One region of the Pseudomonas sp. GW821-FHT09A09 genome, then DNA from elsewhere that is predicted to be linked to it. Evidence: predicted binding sites of a transcription regulator. Region 1 holds the regulator's gene; each other region holds the start of a gene.
The links. The regulator FliA, encoded in region 1, starts transcription of late flagellar genes. The targets are predictions, from matches to a motif close to CTAAAGTTTNNNNNNNNNNNGCCGNTAA.
Positions count from the first base shown of each region.

Region 1 (10,217 bases):
TGGTCGCCTTCTTGCTCGGCGGCCAGGATCACCTTGCCATTGCGCGATTTGCCCGACGCTTCGCGTTCTTCCGGGGTTTCCACGCCGTGGTCGACAGCGTTGCGCACCAAGTGGACCAGCGGGTCGGCCAGGGCCTCGACCAGGTTCTTGTCGAGGTCGGTTTCTTCACCCACCAGTTCCAGGTTGATCTCTTTCTTGAGCTGGCGTGCCAGGTCGCGGACCAGGCGCGGGAAGCGGCCGAAGACTTTCTTGATCGGCTGCATCCGCGTTTTCATCACGGCGGTCTGCAGGTCGGCGGTCACTACGTCCAGGTTCGACACGGCCTTTTGCATGGCTTCATCGCCGCTGCTCAGGCCCAGACGCACCAGGCGGTTACGCACCAGCACCAGCTCGCCGACCATGTTCATGATGTCGTCCAGGCGTGCGGTATCAACCCGTACGGTGGTTTCGGCTTCACTGGCCGGCTTGTCGGCCACCGGCGCGGCAGCCGTCCGTGCAGGCGCAGGTGCAGCAGTGGCCGCAGGGGCCGGGGCGGGCTTGGCAGCAGGCGCGGCGGCTTTGGCAGCTACCGGTGCGGCCGTTGCTACCGCAGCGGCCGGGGCCACTTCGGAGAACTTGCCTTTGCCGTGCAATTCGTCCAGCAGGGACTCGAACTCGTGATCGGAAATCAGCCCGTCATCGGCCGGCGCGGCACTGGCGGCAGGCGCGGCGGCGGTTGCAGCGACTTCCGGCAAGGCGTCGGCCACAAAGGTGCCCTTGCCGTGCAGTTGGTCGAGCAACGCTTCGAATTCGTCGTCGGTAATGTCGGTGTTGGCGGAGGCCGCCGGCGCTTCTGGCGCGGCGGCAGGCGCCACGGCGTCAGCCGCGAACTGGCCTTTGCCATGCAATTGGTCGAGCAGTGACTCGAACTCTGCGTCGGTGATGTCTTCGCTGGTCGGCGCTGCGACTTCAGCCGCCGCAGCAGCCGGGGCCTCAGCCTCGGCCTTGACGGCACTGAGGGAATTGAGCAGCTGTTCGAACTCGCTGTCCGTCACGTCCGGCTCGGCTTCCACTACAGGCTCGGGCGCCGCAGCCGCAACGGGTGCGGCCGAGGTGTCGGCAGGTTCTGCCAGGCGCGCCAGGGCGGCCAGCAGTTCCGGAGTGGCGGCAGTGATCGGTGCACGGTCGCGCACTTCGCTGAACATGCCGTTGACCGCATCCAGTGCTTCGAGAATCACGTCCATCAATTCCGAGTCAACGTGACGCTCACCCTTGCGCAGGATGTCGAACACGTTCTCGGCGATGTGGCAGCACTCCACCAGCTCATGGAGCTGGAGGAAGCCGGCGCCCCCTTTTACAGTGTGAAAACCGCGAAAAATTGCATTGAGCAGGTTCGCATCATCCGGTCGGCTTTCCAGCTCGACCAGTTGTTCGGACAGTTGCTCTAAAATTTCGCCGGCCTCTACAAGGAAATCCTGAAGGATTTCTTCATCGGCGCCGAAGCTCATGTGGGTGCTCCTTAGAAGCCTAAACTGGATAACAGGTCATCAACATCATCCTGACCCGATACAACGTCTTCACGTTTATCGGCATGAATCTGCGGACCTTCACCCTTGGCGAGATGTTTTTGTGGATCTTTTTCCGAGAGGATCGCTGCGCGGTCATGTTCGATACCGGCAAAGCGGTCAACCTGGCCTGCCATAAGCACCAATTTGAGCAAGTTGCTTTCCACTTCGGTGACCAATTGGGTCACACGCTTGATCACCTGGCCGGTGAGGTCCTGGTAATCCTGGGCCAGCAGAATGTCGTTGAGGTTGCTGGAAACCGTGCGGTTTTCCTGCTCGCTGCGCGACAAAAAGCCGTCGACCCGACGCGCCAATTCACGAAACTCTTCCGCGCCCACTTCCCGACGCATGAAGCGGCCCCAGTCAACGCTGAGGGCCTGGGCTTCATTGGCCATTCCATTGACCAGGGGCGTGGCGTTCTCCACCAGGTCCATGGTGCGGTTGGCCGCCGCCTCAGTCAGCCTGACCACGTAGGACAGGCGTTCGGTGGCATCGGTGATTTGCGAAATCTCTTCGGCCTGGGGCATGTGCGGGTCAATCTGGAAATTGACGATCGCACTGTGCAGCTCGCGCGTGAGCTTGCCCACTTCCTGGTACAGGCCGCGGTCACGGGTCTGGTTGAGCTCATGGATTAACTGCACCGCGTCGCCAAACTGGCCTTTTTCAAGGCTGTCGACCAACTGGTGAGCATGCTTTTTCAGGGTCGACTCGAAGTCTCCCTGTGACGTTTCTTTATGCTCCATAGCTCCCCCGTGGCAGCATCAATGACCGATGCGTTCGAAGATTTTCTCGATCTTCTCTTTCAAGGCCAGCGCAGTGAATGGCTTGACCACGTAACCGTTTACCCCGGCTTGGGCGGCTTCGATGATCTGCTCACGCTTGGCTTCGGCGGTCACCATCAGCACAGGCAGGCTGCGCAGTTTTTCATCAGCACGCACGTGGCGCAGCAAATCGATACCGGTCATGCCCGGCATGTTCCAGTCGGTTACCAGAAAGTCGATGCTCCCGCTGTTGAGGATCGGAATCGCCGTAATGCCGTCATCCGCCTCGACCGTGTTTGTGAACCCAAGATCACGCAACAGGTTTTTTATGATCCGCCGCATCGTTGAGAAGTCATCAACGATGAGGATTTTCATGTTCTTGTCCAATTCGACCTCCAAGCAGTCTTAAACGCGCCCAGCACCTGGACGCGCCATTTCAATCAACAGGCGTTACACAAAAAGGACTGCCCAGGGCACCACGGTACGAACCCGCGAAAGCGTGGGCTTTCACGGTAGCGTCTGCAGTGTCCCCACACTGCCTGTCAGCGCGCTCGCCACTCTCCCAATCGCCCCCGCAAGCGGGCTGCGCACTGGCTATGCAGCTGGCTGACACGCGACTCGCTGACCCCCAGGACCTCACCGATTTCCTTGAGGTTCAGCTCTTCGTCGTAGTACAGCGCCAACACCAGTCGCTCACGCTCCGGCAAATTGGCGATCGCGTCCGCCAACGCGCCCTGGAAGCGTTCATCTTCCAGGTCACGCGACGGCTCGAGATGTGCACTCGCGCCGTCCTCGTGCAGCCCTTCGTGTTCGCCGTCCTGCAACAGGTCGTCGAAACTGAACAGGCGGCTGCCCAAGGTATCGTTCAAAATCCCGTAGTAATCATCGAGACTCAATTGGAGTTCGGCCGCAACTTCATGATCTTTAGCGTCACGACCGGTTTTTGCTTCAATTGCGCGAATTGCATCACTGACCATGCGCGTATTGCGGTGCACCGAACGCGGTGCCCAATCGCCTTTGCGCACTTCGTCGAGCATCGCGCCACGGATACGGATACCCGCATACGTCTCAAAACTTGCACCCTTGCTCGCGTCGTATTTGGTCGACACTTCGAGCAGGCCGATCATGCCGGCCTGGATCAGGTCTTCGACCTGGACGCTGGCCGGCAGGCGTGCCAGCAGGTGATAGGCGATACGCTTGACCAACGGCGCGTAGCGCTCGATCAACTCGCCCTGGCTGTCACGGGCAGACTTCTTGTACGCGTTGTAGCCAGTCGCTGTCATAGCACGGGTCCTGCGCTCGTCTGATGCACCAATCGCTCGACGAAAAACTCCAGATGCCCCCGCGGGTTGGCGGGCAACGGCCAGGTATCGACCTTCTGGGCAATGGCCTTGAACGCCAGTGCGCACTTCGAACGAGGGAACGCTTCATAGACCGCACGCTGCTTTTGCACGGCCTTGCGCACACACTCGTCATAAGGAACTGCGCCGACGTATTGTAAGGCGACATCGAGGAAGCGATCCGTGACCTTGGTCAACTTGGCGAACAGGTTTCGCCCCTCCTGCGGGCTTTGGGCCATGTTGGCCAGCACGCGGAAGCGGTTCATGCCGTAGTCACGGTTAAGCAGTTTGATCAGGGCGTAGGCGTCGGTGATCGAGGTGGGTTCATCGCAGACCACCAGCAGCACTTCTTGCGCCGCGCGCACGAAGCTGACCACGGACTCGCCGATCCCGGCGGCGGTGTCGATCACCAGCACGTCGAGGTTGTCGCCGATATCACTGAAGGCCTGGATCAGGCCGGCATGCTGCGCCGGGCTCAGGTGCACCATGCTCTGGGTGCCCGAGGCGGCCGGCACGATCCGAATGCCACCGGGGCCCTGGAGCAGCACATCGCGCAGCTCACAACGGCCTTCGATCACATCGGCGAGGGTGTGTTTGGGTGTCAGCCCCAGCAGAACGTCGACGTTCGCCAACCCCAGGTCAGCATCCAGCAGCATGACGCGACGGCCAAGCTCTGCCAGGGCCAGGGACAAATTCACTGACACGTTAGTTTTCCCGACGCCACCTTTGCCGCCGGTCACCGCGATCACCTGTACGGGATGCATGCTGCCCATTTTATTTCTTTACCTTGTCTTGCTTAGACGCAGGCTACATGGCTTGGCCGCGTGAAACGCTTGCAGACCATCGATGTAGATACATTTCACGGTGTTCATGCTGCCCTCAACCGACCCGTTTTGCCGGGTTGTGGTAAAGGTCAGCGAACATGTCGGCCATCGCTTCCTCGCTAGGCTCTTCTTGCATTTGCACGCTGACTGCACGGCTGACCAACTGATGACGGCGCGGCAGATGCAGATCATCCGGGATCCGCGGCCCGTCGGTCAGGTAGGCAACCGGCAATTCGTGGCTGATGGCCAGGCTCAACACCTCGCCCAGACTCGCCGTTTCATCGAGTTTAGTCAGGATGCAACCGGCCAGGCCGCAGCGCTTGTAGCTGTGATACGCAGCGGTAAGAACCTGTTTCTGGCTGGTGGTTGCAAGCACCAGGTAATTCTTCGACTTGATGCCACGCCCGGCCAGGCTTTCCAGTTGCATGCGCAACGCCGGGTCGCTGGCTTGCAGGCCAGCGGTATCGATCAACACCACGCGCTTGCGCAACAGGGGGTCGAGGGCATTGGCCAGGGACTGGCCCGGGTCGACGTGGGTCACCGATACATTGAGGATACGCCCCAGGGTCTTGAGCTGTTCCTGGGCACCAATACGGTAGCTGTCCATGCTCACCAGCGCGATGTTCTGCGCGCCGTACTTGAGCACGTAACGCGCGGCCAGTTTGGCCAGGGTGGTGGTCTTGCCCATGCCGGCAGGGCCGACCATAGCGATCACACCGCCCTCTTCCAGGGGCTCGATTTCCGGGGTGACGATCATGCGCGCCAGGTGGGCCAGCAACATGCGCCAGGCCTGGCGAGGCTCTTCGACTTCGGCGGTGAGGGCCAGCAGGTCGCGGGACAACGGGCCGGACAAGCCGATACGTTGCAGGCGGCGCCACAGGTTGGCCTGTTGCGGCTTGCTGCCTTGCAGCTGGGTCCACGCCAGCGAACCAAGCTGGACTTCCAGCAGCTCACGCAGGCCATTGAGTTCAAAACGCATCGAGTCGAACACACGCGGGTCGACTGCGGGGGCCGGGGCTGGCGCAGCAGGACGCGGTGGTTCTTTGAAGGTCGGCTCTACCAGCGGCTCGGCAGCGGTCAGCGGCAGGCCGGCGAACAGTTGGCGATTGGTGGTGGCATCGCTGTCGCCACGCATGCTCAGTTCAGCCTGGGCCGACACAATGCGCGAAGCGGTCTTGCGCAGCTCGTCTTCGAGTTCCATGTTCGGCACACGCGGCGCCAGCGCCTGGGGGGTGTAATCCAGGGCAGCCGTCAGCTCGACACCACCGGCAATGCGGCGGTTTCCGATAATCGCGGCGTCGGCGCCCAATTCATCACGAACCAGTTTCATGGCCTGACGCATATCGGCGGCGAAAAAACGCTTAACTTGCATAACCCACTACCCTCAGCCGTTGGGCCCTACTGTCGCGACGATAGTCACTTGCTTGTTGTCAGGAATTTCCTGATAAGCCAAAACGTGCAAATTCGGTACTGCCAGGCGCCCAAATCGCGACAACATCGCTCGGACGGGGCCGGCCACCAGCAGAATGATCGGCTGGCCTGCCATTTCCTGGCGCTGCGCGGCTTCGATCAACGAACGCTGCAGCTTCTCAGCCATGCTTGGCTCCAGCAGAACGCCCTCTTCCTGGCCTTGTCCTGCCTTCTGAATACTATTGAGCAATATTTGTTCCAACCTTGGTTCCAAGGTGATCACAGGCAGCTCGGAGTCAATCCCTACAATGCTTTGCACGATTGCACGCGACAATCCGACGCGCACGGCGGCCACCAGGGCGGCAGTATCTTGACTCTTGGCGGCATTGTTGGCGATGGCCTCGGCAATGCTGCGGATGTCGCGCACCGGCACTTGCTCGGCCAGCAGCGCCTGCAGCACCTTGAGCAATTGCGACAGCGACAGCACGCCCGGCACCAGTTCTTCGGCGAGTTTTGGCGAGGCTTTGCCCAGCAAACCCATCAATTGCTGGACTTCTTCGTGGCCGATCAGCTCGTGGGAGTGCTTGTAGAGGATCTGGTTGAGGTGGGTCGCGACCACGGTACTGGCGTCTACCACGGTATAACCGAGGGACTGGGCCTGGCTGCGCTGGCTGACTTCGATCCACACCGCGTCAAGGCCAAAAGCCGGATCTTTGGCGGTTATGCCGTTGAGCGAGCCAAACACCTGGCCGGGGTTGATCGCCAACTCGCGGTCCGGGTAGATCTCCGCTTCAGCGAGGATCACGCCCATCAGGGTCAGGCGGTAGGCGCTCGGGGCCAGGTCGAGGTTGTCGCGAATGTGCACAGTGGGCATCAGGAACCCCAGGTCTTGCGACAGTTTCTTGCGCACACCCTTGATCCGCGCGAGCAGTTGGCCGCCCTGGTTGCGGTCTACCAGCGGAATCAGGCGGTAGCCCACTTCCAGGCCGATCATGTCGATCGGGGTCACGTCATCCCAGCCAAGCTCCTTGGTTTCCTGGGCGCGGGCCGGGGAAGGCAGCAAATCCTGCTGACGGGCGATTTCCTGCTGGGCCAGCACCTTGACCTGGTTTTGCTTGCGCCAGAACAGGTAGGCACCGCCAGCGGCCATGGCCGCCATGCTGAGGAACGACACGTGGGGCATGCCCGGCACGATGCCCATGATCGCCATGATGCCCGCCGCCACGGCCAACGCCTTGGGCGAGGCGAACATCTGACGGCTGATCTGCTTGCCCATGTCTTCGGAGCCCGAAGCACGGGTCACCATGATGGCCGCTGCTGTAGATAACAACAGTGATGGCAATTGCGCCACTAAACCGTCACCGATGGTCAGCAAGGCGTACACCTTGCCCGCATCGCCGAAGGTCATGCCGTGCTGGAAGATACCGACGGCCATGCCGCCGATCAGGTTGATGAACAGAATCAACAGGCCCGCAATGGCGTCACCGCGTACGAATTTGCTGGCACCGTCCATCGAACCGTAGAACTCAGCCTCTTGGGCCACTTCCAGGCGGCGGGCCTTGGCTTGGTTCTGGTCGATCAGGCCGGCGTTGAGGTCGGCGTCGATGGCCATCTGTTTGCCGGGCATGGCGTCGAGGGTAAACCGTGCGCTCACCTCGGAGATACGCCCGGCACCCTTGGTGACCACCACGAAGTTGATGATCATGAGGATCGCAAACACCACGATACCGACCACGTAGTTGCCGCCGATCACCACCTCACCGAAGGCCTGGATCACCTTACCTGCAGCGGCATGGCCGTCCTGGCCGTGCAGCATGACCACCCGCGTAGACGCCACGTTCAGCGCGAGGCGCAGCAGCGTTGCCACCAGCAGGATGGTCGGGAAGACCGCGAAATCCAGGGGCCGCAGGGCGTATACGCAGACCAGCAGCACCACCACCGACAGCGCAATGTTGAAGGTGAAGAACACGTCCAGCAGGAACGGCGGCATCGGCAACATCATCATTGCCAGCATCACCAGCAACAACAACGGCACACCCAGATTGCCTCGCGAAAGGTCAGTCAGGGTGCTGCGGGCCGTGCCGAGCATTTGAGAGCGATCCACCACCGGTATTCCTCGTTTCCTTGAAGCAAACTTTTGACGCCGAAAAGCGACTTGCAGGCGGTATTGCAAGAAGCCTTCCAACTTTTGCTTGAGGAATACACGACTGGCGTCTTTGCTCACCCGTCAGCGTGGATGCACCTTCGCGGCCTGAGGGCCTTTGGGGCCTTCCACAACGCTGAACTCAACTTTTTGGTTCTCCTCCAGCGTCTTGAATCCGTCGGACTCAATGGCTGAATAGTGTACGAACAAGTCTTTCTGATCATCGTCCGAGGTGATGAACCCAAAGCCCTTTGCCGCGTTGAACCATTTGACCGTGCCCGTCGCCATTGCCTTACTCCCGACCGCCGCTTAAGAACTTGCAGCACTATCAAACCGCGAAGCCATGCCAACGACCACTGTCAACCTTGACAGGTCGCCCCCCATCAACGACGAACGGTAAATTGTAGTGAGCGGGTTGTCAGGAGTCGCGGCGCAGCTCTGGGGGGATAGGCAGGTCTTTGAGCGGGTCCGGGCGCTTGCCCTTGCCCGCGCGGTATTGGCGGATCTGATAGACGTACGCCAGCACTTGGGCAACGGCCAGGTACAGCCCGGCCGGGATTTCCTGGTCCAGGTCGGTGGAGTAGAAGATCGACCGCGCCAGCTCAGGCGATTCCAGCAGCAGGATGTCGTTGGCCACCGCAATCTCGCGGATCTTCAGCGCGGTGAAGTCACTGCCCTTGGCCAGCAGCATCGGCGCGCCGCCCTTCTCCGGGTCGTATTTGAGCGCCACGGCATAGTGGGTCGGGTTGGTGATGACCACATCGGCGTCGGGCACTGCGGCCATCATCTTGCGCTGGGACATCTCGCGCTGCAGCTGGCGAATGCGCTGCTTGACCTCTGGGCGGCCTTCCTGGTCCTTGTGTTCGTCGCGCACTTCCTGCTTGGTCATCAGCAGCTTCTTGTGGCTTTCCCACAGCTGGATCGGCGCATCCACGGCGGCAATGATGATCAGCCCGCAGGCCATCCACAGCGAACTCCAGCCCACCAATTGCACGCTGTGAATGATCGCCGACTCCAGCGGTTCATGGGCGATGCGCAGCAAATCATCAATGTCGGATGACAACACCGTCAGCGCCACAAACAGGATCAGAATGAATTTGGCCAAGGCCTTGAGCAGTTCCACCAGCGCCTTGCTGGAAAACATGCGCTTGAGCCCGGGCCCGGGGTTCATACGGCTGAACTTGGGCGCCATGCTGCCGGGCGCAAACAACCAGCCGCCGAGGGAGACCGGGCCGATCAGTGCGGCCAGCAGCAGCGTAATCAGCACCGGCTGCACCGCCAGAATCGCGATCTTCCCCGAGTGCAACAGGTACAGCCCCATGGCGCCTGGGCTGAGCAGCACTTCGCGGGGCAGGGAGAAGTTGAGCTTCATCAACTCCATCAGGTCCAACGCCAGGCCACCGCCGTAGATCAGCAGGCCACCGGCACCGGCGAGCATCACCGCCAGGGTATTGAGTTCTTTGGAGCGGGCAATCTCGCCCTTTTCCCGGGAGTCCTTTTTACGTTTCTCCGTGGGGTCTTCTGTCTTGTCCTGACCACTCTCGCTCTCGGCCATGGCTCAACGCGCCCGTGCCATATCACGTAAGAACTGCAAGGCGTCGGTCGCCAGCGGTTGATACTGATTGAGAATGTCGGCCATGCCGATCCAGAAAATCCCCATGCCCAGCACCAGGGTCAACGGGAAACCGATAGAGAAGATGTTCAACTGCGGCGCCGCACGGGTCATGACACCGAACGCGATGTTGACCACCAGCAACGCAGTGATTGCCGGCAGCACCAGCAGCAACGATGCGCCCAGCACCCAACTGAGCCGGCCGACCAGCTCCCAGAAGTGGCTGACCACCAGTCCGGACCCCACCGGCAAGGTGGTGAAGCTCTCGGTCATCACCTCGAACACCACCAGGTGGCCGTTCATGGCCAGGAAAATCAAGGTCACCAGCATGGTCAAGAATTGCCCGATCACCGCCACCGACACGCCGTTGGTGGGGTCGACCATGGACGCGAAGCCCATGCCCATCTGGATCGAGATAATCTGCCCGGCAATCACGAACGCCTGGAAAAACAACGTCAGCGAGAACCCCAGCAGCGCCCCGATCAAAATCTGCTCGGCAATCAGCAACAAGGCACTGAGGTCCAGGGCATTCACCGGCGGCATCGGCGGCAACCCGGGCACGATCACCACGGTGATGGCGAAC
Region 1 is NZ_JBWKPU010000035.1:5,335-15,551, reverse strand. Features, by position in the region: gene AC07OV_RS24660 (chemotaxis protein CheA) at 1-1,487, opposite strand, end outside; gene AC07OV_RS24655 (protein phosphatase CheZ) at 1,499-2,287, opposite strand; gene AC07OV_RS24650 (chemotaxis response regulator CheY) at 2,306-2,680, opposite strand; gene fliA (RNA polymerase sigma factor FliA) at 2,848-3,588, opposite strand; gene fleN (flagellar synthesis regulator FleN) at 3,585-4,418, opposite strand; gene flhF (flagellar biosynthesis GTPase FlhF) at 4,525-5,841, opposite strand; gene flhA (flagellar biosynthesis protein FlhA) at 5,854-7,968, opposite strand; gene AC07OV_RS24625 (cold-shock protein) at 8,107-8,310, opposite strand; gene flhB (flagellar biosynthesis protein FlhB) at 8,441-9,577, opposite strand; gene fliR (flagellar biosynthetic protein FliR) at 9,581-10,217, opposite strand, start outside.

Region 2 (10,217 bases), on a different contig from region 1:
ATTGAAGGAATCCATAATGACAAGATTGATGGCTACCGATGCGGCGATTTTGTTTCTTGGGCCGTGAGCGAGCAGGAAAATCTGGATCGCAAAGCGCCGATAATCATAATGAATAGGCTGTCCCTTTATATTGTTGGCCCAACAGAGGCAGGGCTTGAAGCCGAAATAACAAAGCCTAGCTACTACATTAGCAAAAGATCAGATACAAGAACTGAAGAATTCAACAAAGAACTAACAGACGGAATTGTCAACACAGCTTGCAGGCTATCCAAAACAAGACAAGTCTTTATGGTCCGCCCAATTCCAGAAATGCACGTTCTCGTCCCTAAATCCATGGGGAAATCCTTACTTCTAGGCCGAGACCCAGAAGTAATGCTATCAGTTGATGAATATACACAAAGGCAAAAACTTGCACGGAAAGCTCAAGATACAGCAGTTGAACAATGCGGAATAAAAATATTAGACCCTATCCCTTACTTCTGCGATGAGAAGTGGTGCAAGGGATCCAAGGGCGGTCTTCCTATTTATTATGATGACGATCATCTGAGTGAGCACGGCGCATCCTATCTTGTCCCCATGTTTGCCAAGGCTCTAGAGTCCAGCAGATAAGCCAAGCCCTGGGATGCTATTAATGCATCCCGGTCGAATCAAGGTCTGCTGCTGGTGGCCTTCACTACGCCGTCAAAGGCTTGCTCGCACGTCACTCCCCTGCTCCGGCTTTGATCAGCATATCCTGCCAGATCGCCCGATCTCGCATCAGAGCGCTTGAGCACGTCGGTAAGCACCAGGACGGCACGGGAAGCTGCCGCGCTTGCGGCGGCAGTGCAGGAATGGCTGCTGGTTTGACTGGCTGCGAGTCGAGCGGCAAGGCCGTCTGCCGCTCCGCGCAGGCTGTCAGCAAAAGCGCGAGCGTTAATCTCGGGTCCTCAACTCAATTAATTAATTAATTAATTAATGGTGTTAAATGGAAAAATTTACTGTTGCCACAGCCATCGTTTCCGGCGTTCTCACTTATTTCTCGATTAGCGGCCAGCGGCTGATTGACTTGAAAGTTTTCGCTACCTGGTGCGGTCTTGCAGTTTTAGTTATTAGCCATGCACACAGCCTCTACCTGTTGTGCAGCAGCACTGAGCCAATGACTCTGTTTCGAATCCTGACACTGAACGTGGCTGCGATAGGCGTGTTGGTCTTATTGGCAACGGGCGCATTCCTAAAGTGCCACCTGCGTGAATCTCTGGAGAGGAAGAATCCTGAAAAATAAAAACCCGGCGCAATGACCGGGTTCAGTGTGGTGGTGAGTCCCGCTGCTTGCGGTCGCACCTATCGAAGATGGGTACTTTTTACAGGTCGATTCCGGTGGCAGCAAGGGAGTTTTAATGCCATGGCGCAACGCAGGGACAACGCATTCAATCGGCTATCGCTTCTGGTGCCCTGTCTGACCTGTCCCACTATTCTGGATCGAAGTTGGACTGTGCTGGTCAAGTAAAATGCAGATGGGTGGCCAGGTGGAGTGAAAATCCCCACCACATGACCAGGTGCCGCTCCGCTCCCTAGATGCGACCAAAATCCCAGGGAGTTGCGGAACACATGCCAATAGTTGCGGAACGGTTCTTCAATTGCAGGCAATAAAAAACCCCGCAGACGTTAATCTACGGGGTTTTTAAGAGTGGAGGCCGAGGTCGGAATCGAACCGGCGTAGGCGGATTTGCAATCCGCTGCATAACCATTTTGCTACTCGGCCTCAAACGATCAATGCCCTGGTTACCGGCACTCACCGCATAAAAACTTGAGTGGGCTGTAAAACCCTGCCTCTACTCTAACTCATTGAATACATTGAAGTTTTTAATGCTTCGTTGCGTTCGATGGGCGCCATTATGTACGTATTTGCCAATGCGTGCAACCCCTTGATTTCAAAAATATTTCGTAGGGACATCAAGGGGTTGCGTGGCCACCCTACTCCTTGATGACCTGTTCCTGGTACTGCGGGTCGGCCTTGATCTGGGCCTCGGTAAACGGCAGCGGGCGCAGCTTTTTCTCGGAGAAAACCTGGGTTTGATCCTTCGCGTATTTCGATGCAGGGTCGCTGGACAGTGAGAACGCCAGTACGCCGAGGGCGTTGGGGCCCTTGTCGTCGAAGGTGACGATTTGCAGGTAGCTGCTGCCGCTGACGACTTCGCGCTTGCCGTCGGCGCGGGGGACGGTTTGCATGGCGTTGTAGATGCCCAGTTCTTGCGGGCCGCCGTGGATGGGCGTTTGGCCGCTGACCTGCACGTCGCCCCAGCGGCTGTTGGCGGTCAGGCCATTTTTGGCCACTTCGGCGGTCGAGGCCCGCATGGCCTCGCGCAAGGCGTTGGCTACAACTGGGCGGTCGATGGCCAGGCCGCGTGGTGTGGTCAGCGGTTGGGCCGGGTCGAAGGCTACGCGCCAGGCATCGGGGATTTGCTGCAGGTGCTGTACCAGGTTGATGAAGTGCACCAGGCCCAGGCCGCTGTCGAGGTTGGCGCGTTGGTCCCAGTCCTTGAGGCTGGTGCACAGCGGTTGCAGGGCCACTGCATCAGCGCCCAGGCGTTTGGCGCAGAACGCGAGCAGGTCAGGCATGACCTGGCTGGCGAGGTACACCTCGTTGTCCATCACCATGTGTTGCAGCGCGGCCACGGTGATGGGCTGCGATTCCAGGGATTGCAGGCGTTGCAAGGCGAAGCGTGCACGCGGGCCGAGGCCGATGTGGTCCTGGCTGATCACCGGCGAGAACCCGGTCAGCGGCGCCTTGGGATTGGCCAACCATGCCGAGTCATTGGAATGCTGCACGTAGTCGGTGCGCTCCAGTTGCGGCAGTTGGTCAGCCGGAAAGATACCGGGCTGGGCCGCACGCGGGTCGACATCCCAGGCGCAGGCGCTGTGGGCGCCGTCGAGCAGGATCAGTTGCAGGCCGGCACGCGGGTCACTGCACTGCGCCAACTTGGCGGCGCTGACGTTGGGCACCACCGACAGGTTCATGTACAGGCTCTGGCCCTGGTCATCAGCCGCCAGGGTGTTGACCCACGGGATGCCTTGCAGGGTGTGCACCGAGGTTTGCAGTTCCTTGAGGCTGGTCGCGCGGTTCATGGCGTACCACTGTTGCAGCACGCGGTCATTGCCGAGGTTGGCGTCGCGCAGGCTGAACGCGTAGTGGTTGTTCCAATCGAGCTTGCCCGGCCATTGCACCACCGGGCCGAACTGCGAGCTGTAGACCGTATGGGCTTGCGTTTTGAGGCTGCCGTCGGGCTGCTTGACCTGCACGGTGACCGGGTTTTTATCCAGCGGGATGGATTTGCCGTCCAGCAGGTAGCGGGTGGAATCCTTGGGGTCGAGGGTCAAGCGGTACAGGGTGAAGTGCTTGGAAGTGTCGACGGTATGCGTCCACGCCACATGCTGGTTGAAGCCGATATTGATCACCGGCAAACCTGGCAACGCGGCGCCCATGACATCCAGTTGGCCCGGGATGGTCAGGTGCATTTCATAAAAGCGCATGCCGCCCACCCAAGGGAAATGCGGGTTGGCCAGCAGCATGCCCCGGCCATTGAAGGAACGGTCTCGGCCCACCGCAACCGCGTTACTGCCACGGTCGAGGGTAAAACGCTGCTGATTGGCAGCGGCCAGTGCGAAGGCTTTGCCGTCGACTGTCACGCCGGCAGTCGCCTGGGGTGGCGTCGCGCCCACCAGGGCCTCGGCGAACTGCCCGACACCGCCTTCCACCAGCAGCCGACGGGTCAGTTTCACCAGGTCTTCAACAACCAGTGGCCGCACCCACGCCGCCTGGCACTGCACCGGCGCGCCCTGCTCTTTCAGGTAACGGTTGTAGCCCGCGACGTAGCCTTGCATGCGCTGCTGCATCTGCGGGGTTTGCGCATTCCAAAAGGTCGCGACCGCCTGTGGGGTATTGAGCCAGGTGAAAAACACGTCGCTGGCGAGGTTGTTGCGCTCCTCCAGGGTTGCCTGATCGGGGCCGAAGTAACGGGCGCGTTCGCCGTTCACCGTGACCACTTCATTGGCCAGCAGGCACAGGTTGTCCTGGGCATACGCGTAACCGATGCCGTAGCCCAGACCACGTTCATCGTTGGCGCGAATGTGTGGTACGCCGAATGTGGTGCGACGGATATCCGCCGATGCCTGTACCACCGGCTCGCGTGCCGACGCAGCGAAGCTCAACCCCAGCAACACCCCTGCCATGCACGCCCTGGACAACCCATTGGAAATAATCACGCCGACTCCACCGTCAAATTGAACACCCTCACAAGGGGCAACTACCCCACCGTAAGGACGCAATGCACCGGGAATAATTTAGCGGACGGGCACGTTTATTTAGGGCAACCACAAGGTCACAAACCGGATACCGACAAAATTTCTACATCCGGGACTTCATGATTTCTGTCGCTCATACGTCTTACTTAATAAGAGCGCCATCATTTTCCTGATCAGGCTCTGATAAGGAGTTTTTTGCATGTACAACTCGCAACTGCCCACGGACGGACATTCACCGACCGCCGATGCCAACTTTGGCAACGGCACACACGCGTTCGGCAAAGCGCCTGAACAGCAAGGCAACCAGCGGATTCGCCATTTGCTCAAGTGTTTCGGTTTGCGCACCAGCCTGATTCGGCTGAAGGTCATCGACGCCCTGCTCACCGCTGCCGACAACCAGCGCACCCTGGGGGTGCGCGGCGTGCACAGCCATTTGCTGGAACTGGGCATTCCGCTGTCGTTTCTCAGCGTGCGCGAAGTGCTCAAGCGCCTGTGCAGCGAGGGCGTGATCACCCTCAATGCCGATAAAAGCTACAGCCTCCATGAAGAGGCTGCCAAAGTACTGGAAGGTCGCGCCTGAATCAGAAGTGCGGCTTGACCTTGCGGCGCATGATGCCGTTGATCACCACCACGATCACCGCCACGGCAATGGCGATGTACTGGAAGGTTTTCTCGCTGATCACGCCGGTGTTCTGCAGGTAGGACAGGCCAAACATGATCGCCAGTACCGACAGGGCAATCAGAATCGAATATTTCAAACGCTGCTTTTGAGTCATGACGGGTTCCTGAACCTGATAGATGTATCCACTTTGTATCGCCGAACATGCCAAGCACATACCCGGTTACGGGGATGGACGGGGGTCGGCAGGGTCCTATGTTACAGGCGATGTAAAACTTTGGCTTGTTCCAAGCCTGATTGAGCTTGCCTGACTGACCTTGTGTGTACCCTTGAGGATTTTCAAATGTTGCGTCGAATCACACTGCTGATTCCATTGCTGATCATGCTGAGCATGAGCGGCTGCTTCTTCTTCCCACATGGCGGCGGTGGCGGCTGGCATGACCACCGTTACGATGACGGCGGTCACGGTTACGAACGTCGCTGATCCACTGACAGCGATTTAGCGTCGCAACCCAGTGCCGGGCTGAGCGCATAGCTCCACCAACCAATCCACAAACACCCTGACCCGCTGTGACAATTGCCGATGCGGCGGGTACAGGGCGGTGAGTGCCATCTTCGGCACCGGCAACTGGGGCAGTACCTCCACCAATGTGCCAGCCGCCAATTGCCGCATCGCGTGATAATGCGGCGCCTGGATCAGGCCGAACCCGGCCTCGCAGGCACAGAAGTAGCCGTCAGAGCTGTTCACCGCCACCTGCTTGGCCAAATTGACCTCGCGTAATTCAGCACCCACCTGAAACTCCAGGCCAAAACGTTTGCCACTGGCGCTAGAGACGTACTCGACCATCTGGTGCCCGGCCAATGCTTCCAGTGTCTCGGGCACGCCAAAACGCTCAAGGTAGCCAGGACTGGCCAGGGTCAACTGGTCCATCATCGCCAAGGGCCGTGCCACCAGCGACTCATCCAGGGCCAGGCCCCCGCGCAGCACGCAATCGACACCTTCGCGAATCAGATCCACGGGGCGGTCGTTGAGGCCGATTTCCAGCTCGATCTGCGGGTAGCGCGCCGTAAACATCGGCAATGCGGGAATCACGATCAGCCGCCCAATCCCCGATGGCATATCAATACTCAGAGTGCCCCGTGGGTTCTGGCGATGGGTGGAAAATACCGCCTCGGTTTCTTCCAGGTCCGTCAGCAATTGCACGCAGCGCTGGTAGTAAGCGGCGCCATCCGGCGTAGGACTGACCTGGCGCGTGGTGCGTTGCAGCAATTGCACGCCCAAGTGCGCTTCCAACTGCTTGATCAGGATGGTCACCGAGGCACGCGGCAACTGCAGGCTGTCGGCCGCCTTGGCAAACCCGCCCAACTCGACAATTCGGGTAAACACACGCATGGCGTTGAATCGGTCCAAAGGCAAGCTCCCGGGGCGATTATTTAGAAATTACAAACAGTGATAGTGCTTTTAGCCGGTTTATCGCAGTTTTGTCGAGGATGACAATGGGCGCCTACTCACCCAGGAGCTGTACCCATGCACACTCGTCAACTCGGAACAAACGGTCCCCACGTCAGCGCCATCGGCCTCGGCTGCATGGGCATGACCGACTTCTACACCACCGGCGCCGACACCCAAGAGGCCACCGCCACCCTGCACCGCGCCCTGGAACTGGGGGTCAATTTTCTCGATACCGCCGACATCTACGGCCCCCACACCAACGAGCAACTGATCGGCCAGGCCATCGCCGGAAAGCGTGACCAGGTGTTCCTGGCCAGCAAGTTCGGCATCGTGCGCGACCCGGCCAACCCGGCACTGCGCGGCGTGAATGGCCGACCCGAGTACATCCGTAATGCAATCGACGGCACCCTGCGCCGCCTTGGCATCGAGACGCTCGACCTTTATTACCAGCACCGTATCGACCCGGAAGTGGCCATCGAAGAAACCGTCGGCGCCATGGCCGAGTTGGTGAAACAAGGCAAAGTGCGCTACCTGGGCCTGAGCGAAGCGTCCGCCGCCACTCTGGAGCGAGCGCATAAAGTGCACCCCATCAGCGCCCTGCAAAGCGAGTTCTCGCTGTGGAGCCGCGACCAGCAGGAAAACGGCTGCCTCGCCGCCTGCCAACGCCTGGGCATCGCCTTTGTGCCTTACAGCCCACTCGGCCGGGGCTTCCTGACCGGCGCCCTGAAAAGCCCGGACGACTTTGCCGCCGATGACTACCGCCGCCTCAGCCCGCGCTTCCAGGGCGAGAACTTTGCAAAGAACCTGTTGCTGGTGAAACAGGTCGAGGCACTGGCCGCCGATAAAGGCGTGACAGCCGGGCAACTCGCGTTGGCGTGGGTGCTGGCCCAGGGCGAATTCATCCTTCCGATCCCCGGGACCAAGCAACGCAAATACCTGGAAGAAAACGTAGCCGCCGAGTCCATCCGCCTCAACCCGGCTGAGTTGGCGGCGCTCGAAACGATCTTCCCCGCCAACGCTACCGCGGGCCTGCGCTACCCCGAAGCGGTCATGGCGATGCTGGATATCTGACCCGTGGGGCGCCGGTCAACGGCGCCCGCACTTTCTTGTACGATCGTACCTAAAGCTCCGCCCTGCCAAGCCGATAGCCCTACGAAGCTCTAACAAAGCCACGTCGGTCATAAACGCTTCGTAAGGACGACCCCATGCCCCCACTGCGCTCCATCCAAGCCCGCTATACCCTGTTTCTGGTGCTGTTCGTCCTGGTGTTATTCGTGTTGACCGTAGTGGGTATCGGCCAGTTGGTCGCGCCCACGCTGCGCCACACCGAAGAACAGGTGGTGCTCAACCGCATCGCCGAGGTGGCCGAACAGATCAAGGGCGAATTGAACAAGGTTCAAGCCCAGCAACGCAGCATCACCCAAACCATTCCTCTGCTCGACAGCGATGCCATCGACAAGGTCCTGCCGGGCCTGGTAGACCAGTATGGCGAGCTGAAAGTCTTCGGCGGCGGCATCTGGCCATTGCCAAACCAGCGCACCCCGGGGCGCAACAAGCACAGCACGTTCTGGCACCGCGATGCCTCGGGCAAGCTGACGGTGAACACCTTCTGGAACAGCGACGCCGCCCCCAACTACTACGACCAGAGCTGGTACAAAGGCGGCCTCGCCTCGCCACGCGGCCAGTGTGCCTGGGCTGCTGCCTACAAGGATGACGCCAGCCAGGAGCCGCGCACCAACTGCGCCATGGCGATCCAGCGCGACGGTGCGGCCTACGGTGTGGCCACCATCGACGTGACCCTGGGTTTCTTCAATGAACTGGTGGCCAGCAAGGAAAAAGACATCGGCGGCCAGATGCTCATCGTCGAAGGCGACGGCAAGATCATCAGCAACAGCTCGCGCATCAATGGCCCGGTGGTGTTGAAAAACATCAGCGAACTGGCCGGCAGTTCGGCGTTTGCCGCGCAGGTCAGCAAAGCCCTTGCCCATCGTGACCAGGGGCTGCAACGCAGTGAGTTCGACAACGGCGACATGGCCAGCACCTTCTACCTGCGCCCCATCGAAGGCACCCCGTGGTTCCTTGCCACTGCCCTGCCCACCTCGTTGATCACCGCCCAGCGCGACGATGTCCTCGGCACCCTAGCCCTGCTGCAAATTCCGATGGTGTTGCTGCTGGTGCTCCTCGCGGTGTACGCGATTCGTCAACTGGTGCAGCGCATGAAGTCGCTGAAGACCAACATTGACGCGCTGTCGGCCGGTGATGCGGACCTGACACGGCGTATCACCATTCGTGCGGAAGACGAGTTGGGCGCCATCGGCCATTCAGTCAACCGCTTTATCGTCTACCTGCAAAACATGATCGGCGAAGTGACCCAGGCCACGGGCGCCATGTCGTCGGGCCTGGAGCAGTTGCAACAGGTCTCGGCGCAGACCAACCGGATCCTGGTGCGTCATGCCTCGGAAACCGACCAGACCGTCACCGCCATCACCGAAATGAGCTCCACCGCCGAGACCGTGGCGCAAAATGCCGCCGAAACCGCCGCCTTCACCCAGCGCGCCAACGAGCACGCCGACCGTTCCCGCGTGGTGGTGGGTGAAGCCTCCACCAGCGTCAGCGCGTTGATCGGCGAAGTCTCCAGCGCCACCCACACCGTGGAAAACATGCGCCAGGACGCTGCACGCATCACCGAAACCCTCGGCGTGATCGGCGCGATTGCCGGCCAGACCAACCTGTTGGCGCTCAACGCCGCCATCGAAGCGGCACGTGCCGGCGAGCAAGGCCGTGGGTTTGCGGTGGTAGCCGACGAAGTACGCGCCCTGGCGGCACGCACCCAGGCCAGCACCTCGCAGATCAACGAAATGCTGGCGCGCTTGACCACCGGCGTAAGTTCGTCGGTGGCCGCCATGGAAAACACCCAGGCCAGTTGCCAGTCGGCGGCGGATGCAACGGCGCGGGTGAACACCGGCCTGGATGAGATGGCCGGCTCGGTCAGCCACATCAACAACCTCAGCACCCAGATCGCCACGGCGGCCGAGCAACAGAGCGCGGTGACCGAGGAGATCAACCGCAGCATGGTGCAGATCCGACAAATGGTCGAAGAGCTGGTGCACAGCGGCCATGCCACCGAAACCAACACCCAGAGCCTGCTGGACGCCAATGGCCGGGTGATTGCCCTGATGAGCCGCTTCAAAGTCCGTTGATCAATTGCCTGGAGGCTCCCGTGCAAAGCGCGGGAGTAGGACTATTCTGACATTTCCTAGTCGTCACACAGGAGGTGTGCCATGCGCGCTGCCGAGCAATCGGTCCGCTTGGAGCGGATCAGTCAGGAACGCTTTATCCAGGCCCCCATCGATGCCGTTTATGACTATGTGACCCAGCCCGACCGCTGGCACGAGTGGCACCCCACGTCCCTGAGTGCCGACACCGGCACCACCGGTTCGCTGCCTGCGGGCACGCGGTTTACCGAAATCATCGACCTGTTGGGCGTACGCGTCCCCATGAGCTACCGCGTGCAGATCGCCCGGCGCCCCGGCGAATTCAAGACCGTGTTCACCTCCCTGGCCGTGGATGGCTCCATCCATTATTTCCTGCAGCCCCATCGCGGTGGCACCCTGTTCAAGCGCGTGCTGACCTACGAAACCGAGCTGCAACTGGCCACCCTGCATGAGCGCATGATCGAGCTGTCGGGCATTGCCCTCGACCAGCTCAAACATCGCCTGGAAAACGGCGCCTCCGTATAATTTAGAAACATTACCGCCCCACGCGGCATCGTGTGGGAGCTGGCTTGCCTGCGATGACGTCGTCATGATCGCCCCCCTCATGACGACGTTTACCTGACCTACGAGCCCCACCATGAAAACCCCA
Region 2 is NZ_JBWKPU010000003.1:270,640-280,856, forward strand. Features, by position in the region: gene AC07OV_RS04285 (acyltransferase family protein) at 1-609, shown strand, start outside; gene AC07OV_RS04290 (hypothetical protein) at 701-901, opposite strand; gene AC07OV_RS04295 (hypothetical protein) at 965-1,261, shown strand; tRNA gene AC07OV_RS04300 (tRNA-Cys) at 1,668-1,741, opposite strand; gene pvdQ (bifunctional acylase PvdQ) at 1,954-4,242, opposite strand; gene AC07OV_RS04310 (fe2+ zn2+ uptake regulation protein) at 4,481-4,861, shown strand; gene AC07OV_RS04315 (hypothetical protein) at 4,863-5,057, opposite strand; gene AC07OV_RS04320 (hypothetical protein) at 5,244-5,384, shown strand; gene AC07OV_RS04325 (LysR family transcriptional regulator) at 5,400-6,311, opposite strand; gene AC07OV_RS04330 (aldo/keto reductase) at 6,429-7,424, shown strand; gene AC07OV_RS04335 (methyl-accepting chemotaxis protein) at 7,559-9,553, shown strand; gene AC07OV_RS04340 (SRPBCC family protein) at 9,635-10,093, shown strand; gene AC07OV_RS04345 (DUF411 domain-containing protein) at 10,206-10,217, shown strand, end outside.
Region 2: a site for FliA is predicted at 7,474-7,501, ahead of AC07OV_RS04335 (methyl-accepting chemotaxis protein). Genes of this name have one in related genera too.

Region 3 (10,217 bases), on a different contig from region 1:
GAACAAAGGCAACTCGGCCGCCCTGGCCGGCTGGGCGATCCCCATGGCCACGGACATCGCGTTCGCCCTGGGCGTACTGGCCCTGCTGGGCAAGCGCGTGCCGGTATCGCTGAAACTGTTCCTGATGACCCTGGCCATCATCGATGACCTGGGCGCGATCATCGTCATTGCCCTGTTCTATTCCACTGACCTGTCCGGCGCCTCCCTCGCCGGCGCGGCGGCGTGCCTGATTGCCTTGATCGCGATGAATCGCCTTGGTGTGATCAAGCTCGGCCCGTATCTGATCATCGGCCTGATCCTGTGGGTCTGCGTGCTCAAGAGTGGCGTGCACGCCACGCTGGCCGGCGTAACCCTGGCATTCTGCATCCCGATGCGCACCAAGAATGCCGAGCCTTCGCCGTTGTTGACCCTTGAACACGCCCTGCACCCCTGGGTGGCCTATGGCATCCTGCCGCTGTTCGCTTTTGCCAATGCCGGCGTCTCCCTGACCGGCGTCAGCCTGGACAGCTTCACCCACCACGTACCGATGGGCATCGCCGCCGGCCTGCTGATCGGCAAGACCGTCGGCGTGTTCGGCCTCACCTGGATAGCCGTGAAAACCGGCCTCTCCGCCCTGCCCTCGGGCGCCAACTGGGGCCAGGTCTTCGGCGTGGCGATCCTGTGTGGTATCGGCTTCACCATGAGCCTGTTCGTCGGCTCCCTGGCGTTTGTGCCGGGTGTCAGTGAGTTCGCCGGGGAAGACCGTATGGGCATCCTGACCGGTTCTATCCTGGCAGCGTGCATTGGGTATGCGGTCACGGCGATGGCGAGTCGCAAGAAAGCTTGAGCCTGCTCAGGAGCCGGACATCCGGCTCCTGAATTCCTCCAATTCCTTCCTGTCCCCCGGACGCGACCTACATCCCGACTTTTCTGGTTGCCATAACGTCATGAGCCCGACTAACCCGTCGGGCTTCGTTATCTAGCAAACACAATTCAGCCAAGCCCCATGGCCTGAAAACGGAAGAGTTCCAGGGAGGAAAAATAAAGATGCGATATCACGATCCAGATTTGGAACACGATGAGGCAGTACGTTATCTAGCAACATCGGACGTGAATAAAGTGACAGAAGCCCTGATATCCATTGGGCTTAATGAGCTGAATGGAGAGTGGGCGGAGCACACTTGCCTCCAGTTCATCGACCATCCTGACGATAGCTTTTCGGCAGCGGCTATCGTAGCGATCGGTCACATAGCACGTCGATTCGGCGCGGTAGACATGGCGAAAATCACACCAGCGTTCGAACGAGCAAGACGCAGATCCCCCTCGTTGTCGGCTGCAGTGAATAACGCCATGGACGACATAGAAATGTTCACCTGAGGCCCAAAACACCTCACACAAGAAACCTCAACCGCTCACCCGGTTGAGGTTTTTCTTTTTCCGCCCCCCAACATGAAACTTGCCCTCCCGCCCCCGCGCACCCTAAAGACTTCACGCTCACCGCCGACTAGCTGGTGTGGTGCCACGACTGTCCTGGCCCAGGACGCCCGCCCGCCCCTGCTCCTCAACGCGTTTTCAGCCCGAGCGTAAACCCCATGTTCCTGAGAAATATAAGAATCGCAGCCAGAGCCTTCATCGGCTTCGCCGCCATTGCGTCACTGAGTGTGTTTCTCGGCCTGTTTGCGCTCAAGCAGATCGGCGAAGTCCAGTCCCAGGCGGCCGACATCCAGAACAATTGGATGCAGCGCGTCAGGATCCTGGCCTTGGCCAACGCATCGCTCGACCGTTTCCGCCTGGGTGAAATGGCGCACATCCTGTCGTCCAGCGATGCCGACATGCAGACCTACGAAGACAAGTCCGCAGGTCGCCTCAAGGCGGTCAAGGAGCAGTTGACCCAGTACGCGGCGCTGTTGCGTACACCAGAGGAAAAATCACGGCTCGAGGTGTTCAACCAGAGCCTTGAGGCGTATGCGAAAAACCATACCGAAATGCTCAAGCGCTCGCGCTCAGGCGACAAGGCTGGTGCGCGGGACTTTCTCAACAGCATTCGAGAAAGCTATGAGCAGATGACCAAGAACTTCGACCAACTGATCGACCTTGCCAACAAGGGCGCAGAACAGGCCGGCATGACGTCCGTCGGCGCTTACCAGCATGCGGTGAGCGGTATCACGCTCGTGATCCTGTTGGTGAGTGGTGGCACGGTGCTGGTGGCCTGGTTGCTGACGCGCAGCATCACCGGCCCGATCAACGAAGCGGTGCAGGTGGCCGAGACCATTGCCAAGGGCGACCTGACCCAACCGATCACCCCCACGGGCAACGACGAAGCCACGCGTTTGCTCAGGGCCCAGGAGGTCATGCGCAACAACCTGGTGCAGACCCTGAGGCAGATTACCGGTTCGTCCAGCCAGCTGGCGGCGGCAGCCGAAGAGCTCAATGCCGTCACTGCCGAAGGTAGCCGTGACCTGCAGCAGCAACATGGCGAAATCGAACAGGCCGCCACTGCCGTCACCGAGATGACCACGGCGATCGAGGAAGTGGCGAGAAATGCGGCGTCCACCTCCGACCTGTCCCAGGAGTCGCGAAGCATTGCCTTGAAAGGCCAGCAGCGCATGGTCGAAGCGCTGAACGCAATCCAGGCGCTGACCCGTGGTGTTGAACTCAGCTCGGGCCAAGTGGGCGGCCTTGCCGAGCAGGCCAAGGGGATCGGCAAGGTCCTCGACGTGATCCGCACGATTGCCGAGCAAACCAACCTGCTGGCGCTGAACGCTGCCATCGAAGCCGCGCGCGCGGGCGATGCAGGCCGTGGGTTTGCCGTGGTGGCCGATGAGGTGCGCGCCCTGGCCCACCGCACCGCCCAGTCGACCCAGGAAATCGAACAGATGATCGGCAGCATCCAGACCAACACCGCCAGCACCGTCAACACCATGCTCGACAGCAGCACCATGACCGAGCAAACCCTGGCGCTGGCCGAACTGGCGCAGAAAGCGCTGGCAGATATCCTGGCGGCCAACGATGAGATCAATGACCGCAACCTGGTCATCACCACGGCAGCGGCTGAGCAAGCTGATGTGGCCCGGGCGGTTGACCGCAACTTGCTGAACATTCAGCAGTTGTCGGTTCAATCTGCGCAAGGCTCGACCCAAACGACGGCTGCGTCGCAGTCCCTGGCAAGCCTGGCCCATGAGTTGAACACCTTGGTGAAGCACTTCCAGATCTGAGGACAGCCTGAGAAACCAAAAAGCCGTCTCGGTTTAAACCGAGACGGCTCCACTTCTTAGACCTTAAAGGTCATCGAAGCTGTCCCGCAGGAACACCCACACGTGGTACACACGCAAGGCGTTCACTACGAGGTTCCACGTACGTCGTGCAAACTTCGACATACTCGGCCCTCCTGATGTTGGACCTTACCTCCAGCGTACTTACCGGAACATGCGCGCCTTCGGATGCTGTCATCGCGTCCTTTGAGGTGGCTGGGTTGATGGGCCACCCGCATCAATCCGGCACGGATTACTAGCCCGTGGCGGTTGGTCCGAAAACTTCGGCGTTGACCCGGTCAATCTGCAAAGTGACAAACGTGGAACGGCGTTGATACTAACGGGGCGCAGAGCCAAAGGTGTGACCAAGCGCTGTTGAATGCAGTGAATTGCGCTTAAAGTTTATTACCGTCTTTTGCAGAAAAATCCGGCAAAGGAAATCTCATAAATCATGCTCACCTCCCCTCGATGAGCCTTGCGTAACACTTTAAGCAGCATTAGTATCTCGCCCATGTCATCGCGTCCTGTGAGTATGCAAGCCCAACCAGAACTGGGATTGCAATAAAGAACCGCCCTACTAAGGCGGTTTTTTATTGCCTGCATTTTTAGTCCATACGAAAGCGCTTTCACTTCAACTCTAATGCTCAGCCAACCTTGCCCCACGTAATAAAAAAAACCCCAACCAGTCACCTGGTTGGGGGTTTTGTGTTTCTACAACCGACGCTTAGCGAGTCACGCGGCTGGTGCCGTTAACGGTCATGATGCGAACGCGGTCACCAATGCGGAAGATCTCGTTCTCTTCAACCGCTTGCACGTAGGCGCGCATGCTGCCGTCGTCTTCGCGAACGGTGATTTCAACGCCTTGGGTGCGGGTCAGGCCTTCTTCGGTGGCCGAGCCCAGCAGGCCGCCAGCGACGGCGCCGATCACGGCAGTGACAATGCTGCCACGACCGCCGCCGATGGCGCTGCCGCCAACGCCGCCGATGACTGCGCCAGCAGCGCCGCCGATTGGGGTCTTGGTGCCTTCGATTTTCACCGGACGCAGGGATTCAATGGTACCCATGCGAACGGTCTGTACACGACGCGCTTCGTCACGGGAGTACGAGTCGCCGGTCAGACTCGAGGCGCAGCCACCCAACAGCAACGACAGGGTGGTAAAGCAGGCAACTAGTAAAACGGACTTACGCATAGCATCAACTCCAAAGGACAGGTATTCATTAGACGCTGCGGCTTGGCGCCTGTCACGGCAAGCACGGCAGAAAATTGCTTTCATTCAGCCCTAGTACAGACTGCCCTTACCAGAAAACTCGACGAACGGTAGTACTCTCCTTGTACCAAGAAGTGTCACGCATACGCTTGCCGGTGGAGTTGTCCGCAATCAACAACCCGAAGCCTCTTGATAGAGACGCCGGGCCTGCGGACATTATTCAGGTGAGGTGACGAAAGGTGAGGCTCAGGGCGCCAGGCGCTCGCGTGTCCACTCGCCCGCTTGCAGGCGATAGTTCAGGCGGTCATGCAGGCGGCTGGCGCGGCCTTGCCAGAACTCGATGCGCTCAGGCAGCAAACGGTAGCCGCCCCAATGCTCGGGGCAATCGGGCTGGGTATCACTGAAACGCTGCTCGGTTGCCTTGAGCAAGTCCTGCAGTTCTTCACGGTCACGGATGACCTTGCTCTGCGGCGACGCCCAGGCCCCCAGGCGGCTGCCCAAGGGACGCACCTGGTAATACGCGTCCGACTCTTCAGGCGTGACCTTGACCACCCGCCCCTCGATACGCACCTGGCGCTCCAGGGTCGGCCAGAAGAAAGTCATGGCCGCGAAGGGCCGTGCCGCGAGCTGTTCACCCTTGGCACTCTGATAGTTGGTGAAGAAGGTAAAGCCCTGCGCATCCAGCCCCTTGAGCAACAGGATGCGACAGTGCGGGCGACCTTCGGGGTCGACCGTCGCCAGGGTCATGGCATTGGCTTCCACCGGTGGCTGCTCGGTTTTCACCGCATCGGCAAACCACTGGTGGAACAACGCAAACGGTTCATCCGGGGCCTGGGCCTCGCTCAAACCGTCCCGTGTGTAGTCACGGCGCATATCAGCCAGTGCCTGGGTCATGCGACTTTATCCTTGTGCTTCAACAGATCAGTTTTTCGCCTGGTCGTTCGCAGCCGGTGCAGCAGCCTTGGCTGGAGCCGGTTTCTTCGCGGCGGGTTTGGCCGGCGCTTTTTTGGCGGCAGGCTTGGCAGCGGCTTTCTTGGCCGGAGCCTTTTTCGCGGGAGCCGCTTTCTTCGCAGCGGGAGCCGGAACCGGCGCTGGCGCCGTTTGTACCGCGACCATTTCAGCCACTGGCGGTTTGCCCGAGCTGTATTTGTTCAGCAGGGCAAGCATCGTAGTGCGCTGGGTGAACAGGATTTCCATGCGACGGTTCAGTGCGCGGCCCTGGGTGCTGTCGTTGGCCGCACGCGGCATCAGGTCACCCATGCCACGCAGCATCAGGCGATCCTGCTTCAAGCCGCTAAGGCTGAAAATCGACGCGATGGACTGCGCACGCTCCTTGGTCAGGGCTTGACTCACCGGCTCCGCGCCATTGGTGTCGACGTGACCCAGAACCAGTACGGCGGTTTTCGGGTCGCCTTCAACGGCCTTGGCTACACGAGTGAACGGGCCCAGGGTCACCGGCAGCAACATCGCCGGGCGTTTCGGGTTGTAGGAACCATCCACCGGGGCGATCACGACCAGTACGTTTTCGCGGCGCTCCAATTGCAGGTTGCTGTCCTTGATGGCAGCACGCAGGCGCGGCTCGTAGTCGTCCAGCCAGGCTTGGGTGATTTTCGGATCAGGCATTGGCACGTTGGTCACATCGACCTTGGCCAGTGGCTTTGGCTTGCTTTCGAACGGCCACCACCAGTGGGTCTCGGTGTCGGTCTTGGCAACCTCCGGCGCGGCGGCTGGCGACGGCGCTGGAGTCGCAGCCTTGAGGTCGGCTTTCAGGTCAGCCTTGGCGTCGGCCGCCTTGTCGTCGGCGCTCTTGGAGGAGAACGGCCACCAGCTGGAGCCGGTATCCGCCTTGGCGACGGGGGCTGGCGCGGCGGCTGCAGGAGCCGGTGCGGCAGCGGCAGCGACAGGCGCAGCAGGCTTGGCGCCAGCAGCCGGCTTGGCATCCGGCTTGGCGTCGGTTTGGGTCACTGCGTCCTTGGTAGCAGCCTTATCAGATCCAAATGACCACCAATGCCCACCTTCGGCATCATTTTGTGGAGTTTGTGCGCAGCCAGTAATAGTGAGGCACAGCGCCAGTGCCAAGGACTTGTTCGATAACATGAGATATCCACAAAATGAGAAAAAACCAGGGGGTCTGGATGACCCGTTAAACAGACGCTTACTGAACATTAAAGTTACATCATTTCGCTCAGCGTCTTCTTATAGTTGCCTTTGTAACAAAAAAACGTGAAACAGCAAGGGGTTTACAGACAACCGGCCAATATTCCGACCAACTTCTGTGCACGTGGGTCCATAAGTACATAAGGCCCCAGTGTATTAGTCACAAAACCAAACGCTACATCATGTTCAGGGTCGGCAAAACCGACCGAACCGCCCGCCCCGGGATGGCCAAACGCACGCGGGCCAAGGCCGAAGGTGGCATTGGGCAATTGCGGTTGATCCAACATGCAGCCAAGGCCGAAACGGGTTTGGGTCAATAAGGTTTTATCCGGCCCCATACTGTGTTCGCGGGTCAATTGTTCGAGCATGTCGCTTTCCAGCAAACTACCGTCCAACAAACCGCTATAAAAACCGGCCAGGCTGCGGGCATTACCGTGACCATTTGCCGCTGGCTGCTGCATGCGCCGCCATTCGGGTTTATTAGTGCTCGTCAGAATAGACGGTGGATTGGCAAATGCCCGCGTAGTCATGGCCGTGGGCTCGCGCATCATTACTTGAAGTAACCGTTGAGCCGCCTCATCACCCATATTGCCTTTGCTGCGCGCTATATGTGCAACACGATGAAACTCTTCGTCCGCCAGCCCCACGTGGAAGTCCAGCCCCAAGGGCCGCGCCACTCGCGCCACGATGGACTCCCCCGGGCCCCGCCCGTCGGCACGGCGCAGCAATTCGCCCACCAGCCAGCCATAGGTGATGGCCTCGTAACCATGGCCTTCTCCGGGCGTCCACCACGGGGCCTCGGCCGCCAGGGTGTCGACCATCAGTTGCCAGTCGTACAGGGCTTCGGTGGGCAGCATTTCGCGGATCGCCGGCAACCCGGCCTGGTGGCAGAGCAGCTGGCGCAGGGTGATGGCCTCTTTGCCCGCCGCTGCAAACTCCGGCCAGTAGTTGGCCACGGGCGCGTCCAGTTGCAGCTTGCCTTCGGCCACCAATTGCAGGGCCGTAACGGCAGTAAAGGTCTTGGTGCAGGAGAACAGGTTGACGATGGTGTCGCTGTGCCAGGCCTCGGCCCCGTCCTTGTCGGCGGTACCGGCCCACAGGTCGACGACGGTTTCGCCACCGATCTGGATACACAACCCGGCACCACGTTCCTGTGGGTCATCGAACAACGCGGCGAATCCTTCGCGCACCGCTTCGAACTGGAGCTCGTAATGACCCTGAATCTGCACCTAAGCCCCCTCGGAAAATACCGTAAAAAGTGGCCGCCATTGTTCCAGCCCTTGTGGGTTTTGTGAACCCGTCAACGCTCAATCAATGGCCATTTCCAGAGTGCCCACCGGCATGCCCGGCGCCCTGCCCCGGGCCTTTGCCGTCATGCCCGGCCTGCTTGCCCTCGGCCTCACGCGCAGCGTTGGCCGCCTTGGCCTTTTCGGCCTCTTTGCCCAACTGGTCGACGGCCGCCAGGTTGCTCTTGCGCACGCTGTCGACAAAGCCCTGGAAAGGTACATCAGTGATCCCCACCAGACCGAAATGACCGTTCTCACCGTCCAGCAGGCGCCCCGTAACCGGCTGGTCCAGATACTGGAACCAATGCACGCCGACAATCGACGGTTCCGCCATGGCCTGCTTGAGGAAATTAGCGTACGCCGCGCCACGGTCTTCTTCCCTGGCCAGTTGCGTCACACCGCCCCAGAACGGCCCACGGTCCGCAGAGCCAAAGTTGAATTCGGTGATCAACACCGGCTTGTCCAGCACGCGCAGGGCGGCGAAGTCATAACCGTCCTGGGGTTTGAGGGTGTACATGTTGAAACTCAGCACGTCGCAGTACTGCGCGCAGGACGCCACGGCCTCCGGCGTGCTCACCGCATAACGCCCGCCCAGCAACAGTTGGTTAGGCGCATGCCATTTGAGCGAGTCGGAGATGGTCTTGAAATACGCATCGGCGAAGGTCTTCTGGAAATACTTGAAGTCAGCCTCGATTTCCGGGTGTTCGGGGTTCGGCATCGGCGGCTCGAAACCTGGGTCTTCCATCAGTTCCCAGCCTGCGAGGTGAATGCCCCAGGCTTTCGAAAGGCCTTCTTCATTGCGGTATTTGTCGCGCAATTGCTTGAGGAACGCGCGCTTGGCCGGCACGTCGGTGGTCATGCGCAATGTGCCGTAGGCCAAGGCGTAGCGCGATTTTGGATCGCCACCCGGACCGGCCCAGGCCAGCTCGTTGTCGGCGAAGTAGCCGATCAGCCACGGGTCGTCACGGTGATCGCGGGCCGCAATGGCCACGGCACGTTCGGTGGCCATGGCGAAGCGCGGGTCGAACGGGTCGGGCATGCCACCCCACCAGTCGGTGCCGGTGCTGATGCTGGCGTAATCGCCCACGATCGACAGCGGCAAGGTGTAGGGCACGCGATCAGCGGTGGCCAGGCTTTCGTCGCTCCAGTTACCCACGGTGTTGAAACCCCAGGCTTGCAGGCGGTCGAGGGTGTGGCTCACCCAGCGTTTCTGGTCGAAACCTTCGGTGCCGTAGGTGCGTTCCAGGTTGGCGCCGTAGAAGTCATACCAACGCCCGGCGCCAAAACTGCGACCCTCGCCTGCGCCGTTGCCGGTGCGGTTGTCGGCGCTGCCGTAATACTTGTCGAAGGGCTCACCGGCCTTGGGCAAGGCTGCAAACATCCACTCGCGCCCGGCGACGTAGGTCTGATTGTTATCCGGGGCGACGGTGTTGACGCCCAACGAGTAGAACGGATGGCCCAGCGGGGTTACCAGGTACCAGCGGCCGTCGCGCTTCTCGGTGCGGAAAAACCCACTGGCCTCGAACGCCGGGCCTTTGTTCCAGCCGCCGTATTGATCCAGTGAAGATTTATCCCGCTCTGCCAGCCACCCCTTGAGCTGTTGTTGCTCCTTGGCGGCAGCGGCCTTGAGTTGGTCGTCGCTGCTGACCTTTTCCGGCCAGCGCGCGCGGGTGGACTGGCCATAGGCATCCACCAGTTCGCTGTAGGCGGCCTTGATCACCGGCTCGCTGTCCTGCACGCCAAAGCGCTCCAGCAAAATGCTCTGGGCGGCGTTGGGTTTGATCATCGAGAGGGTTACCGACACCACCTGGCTGCGGTCGATCTCCCCCGCACTGCTGGCCAGCAATACGCGCTGGCCGTCCACGGTGATAGGCATCGGCGGGCCGGCCTTCATGCCCTGGCTCAACGGTGAGTTGGCCTGCAGCGGAACCAGCAGGGTCTGCGCCGGGCCGGCAGGCAGGTCGATGCGGCTGACCAGGGTCTTGCCATCAGCGCTCTGCACCTTGACGTAGAGGGTCAGCGCCCAATCCATGGCACTTTGAATGCGCAGGCTCATCGCTCCGGATTGGGACCAGTCCCACGCGCCGCTTTGCGGGCTGAGGACCAGGCTCGGCTCGGCAGCCGGGTTGAACGTGATGCGGCGCAGCACTTCGCCTTCGGGGGTTTGTTCGGCGTTGTACTGCGGCAGGCTGGCGTCCTGGGTCGCCACCTTGACCACATCGGCAGGCCGGACGAAGTTGAACAGCGTTTGTTGCCCTGCGGGCGCGGCCATCAACGGCGCAGTGAACAGCAGGGCAAACAGGGCGGGCAGCGTGCGAATCATACGAACAAGGTTCT
Region 3 is NZ_JBWKPU010000057.1:13,349-23,565, reverse strand. Features, by position in the region: gene nhaA (Na+/H+ antiporter NhaA) at 1-826, shown strand, start outside; gene AC07OV_RS29270 (hypothetical protein) at 1,027-1,356, shown strand; gene AC07OV_RS29265 (methyl-accepting chemotaxis protein) at 1,572-3,194, shown strand; gene AC07OV_RS29260 (outer membrane lipoprotein) at 3,955-4,419, opposite strand; gene pdxH (pyridoxamine 5'-phosphate oxidase) at 4,684-5,331, opposite strand; gene AC07OV_RS29250 (OmpA family protein) at 5,359-6,534, opposite strand; gene AC07OV_RS29245 (serine hydrolase domain-containing protein) at 6,678-7,823, opposite strand; gene AC07OV_RS29240 (beta-galactosidase) at 7,906-10,203, opposite strand.
Region 3: a site for FliA is predicted at 1,459-1,486, ahead of AC07OV_RS29265 (methyl-accepting chemotaxis protein). Genes of this name have one in related genera too.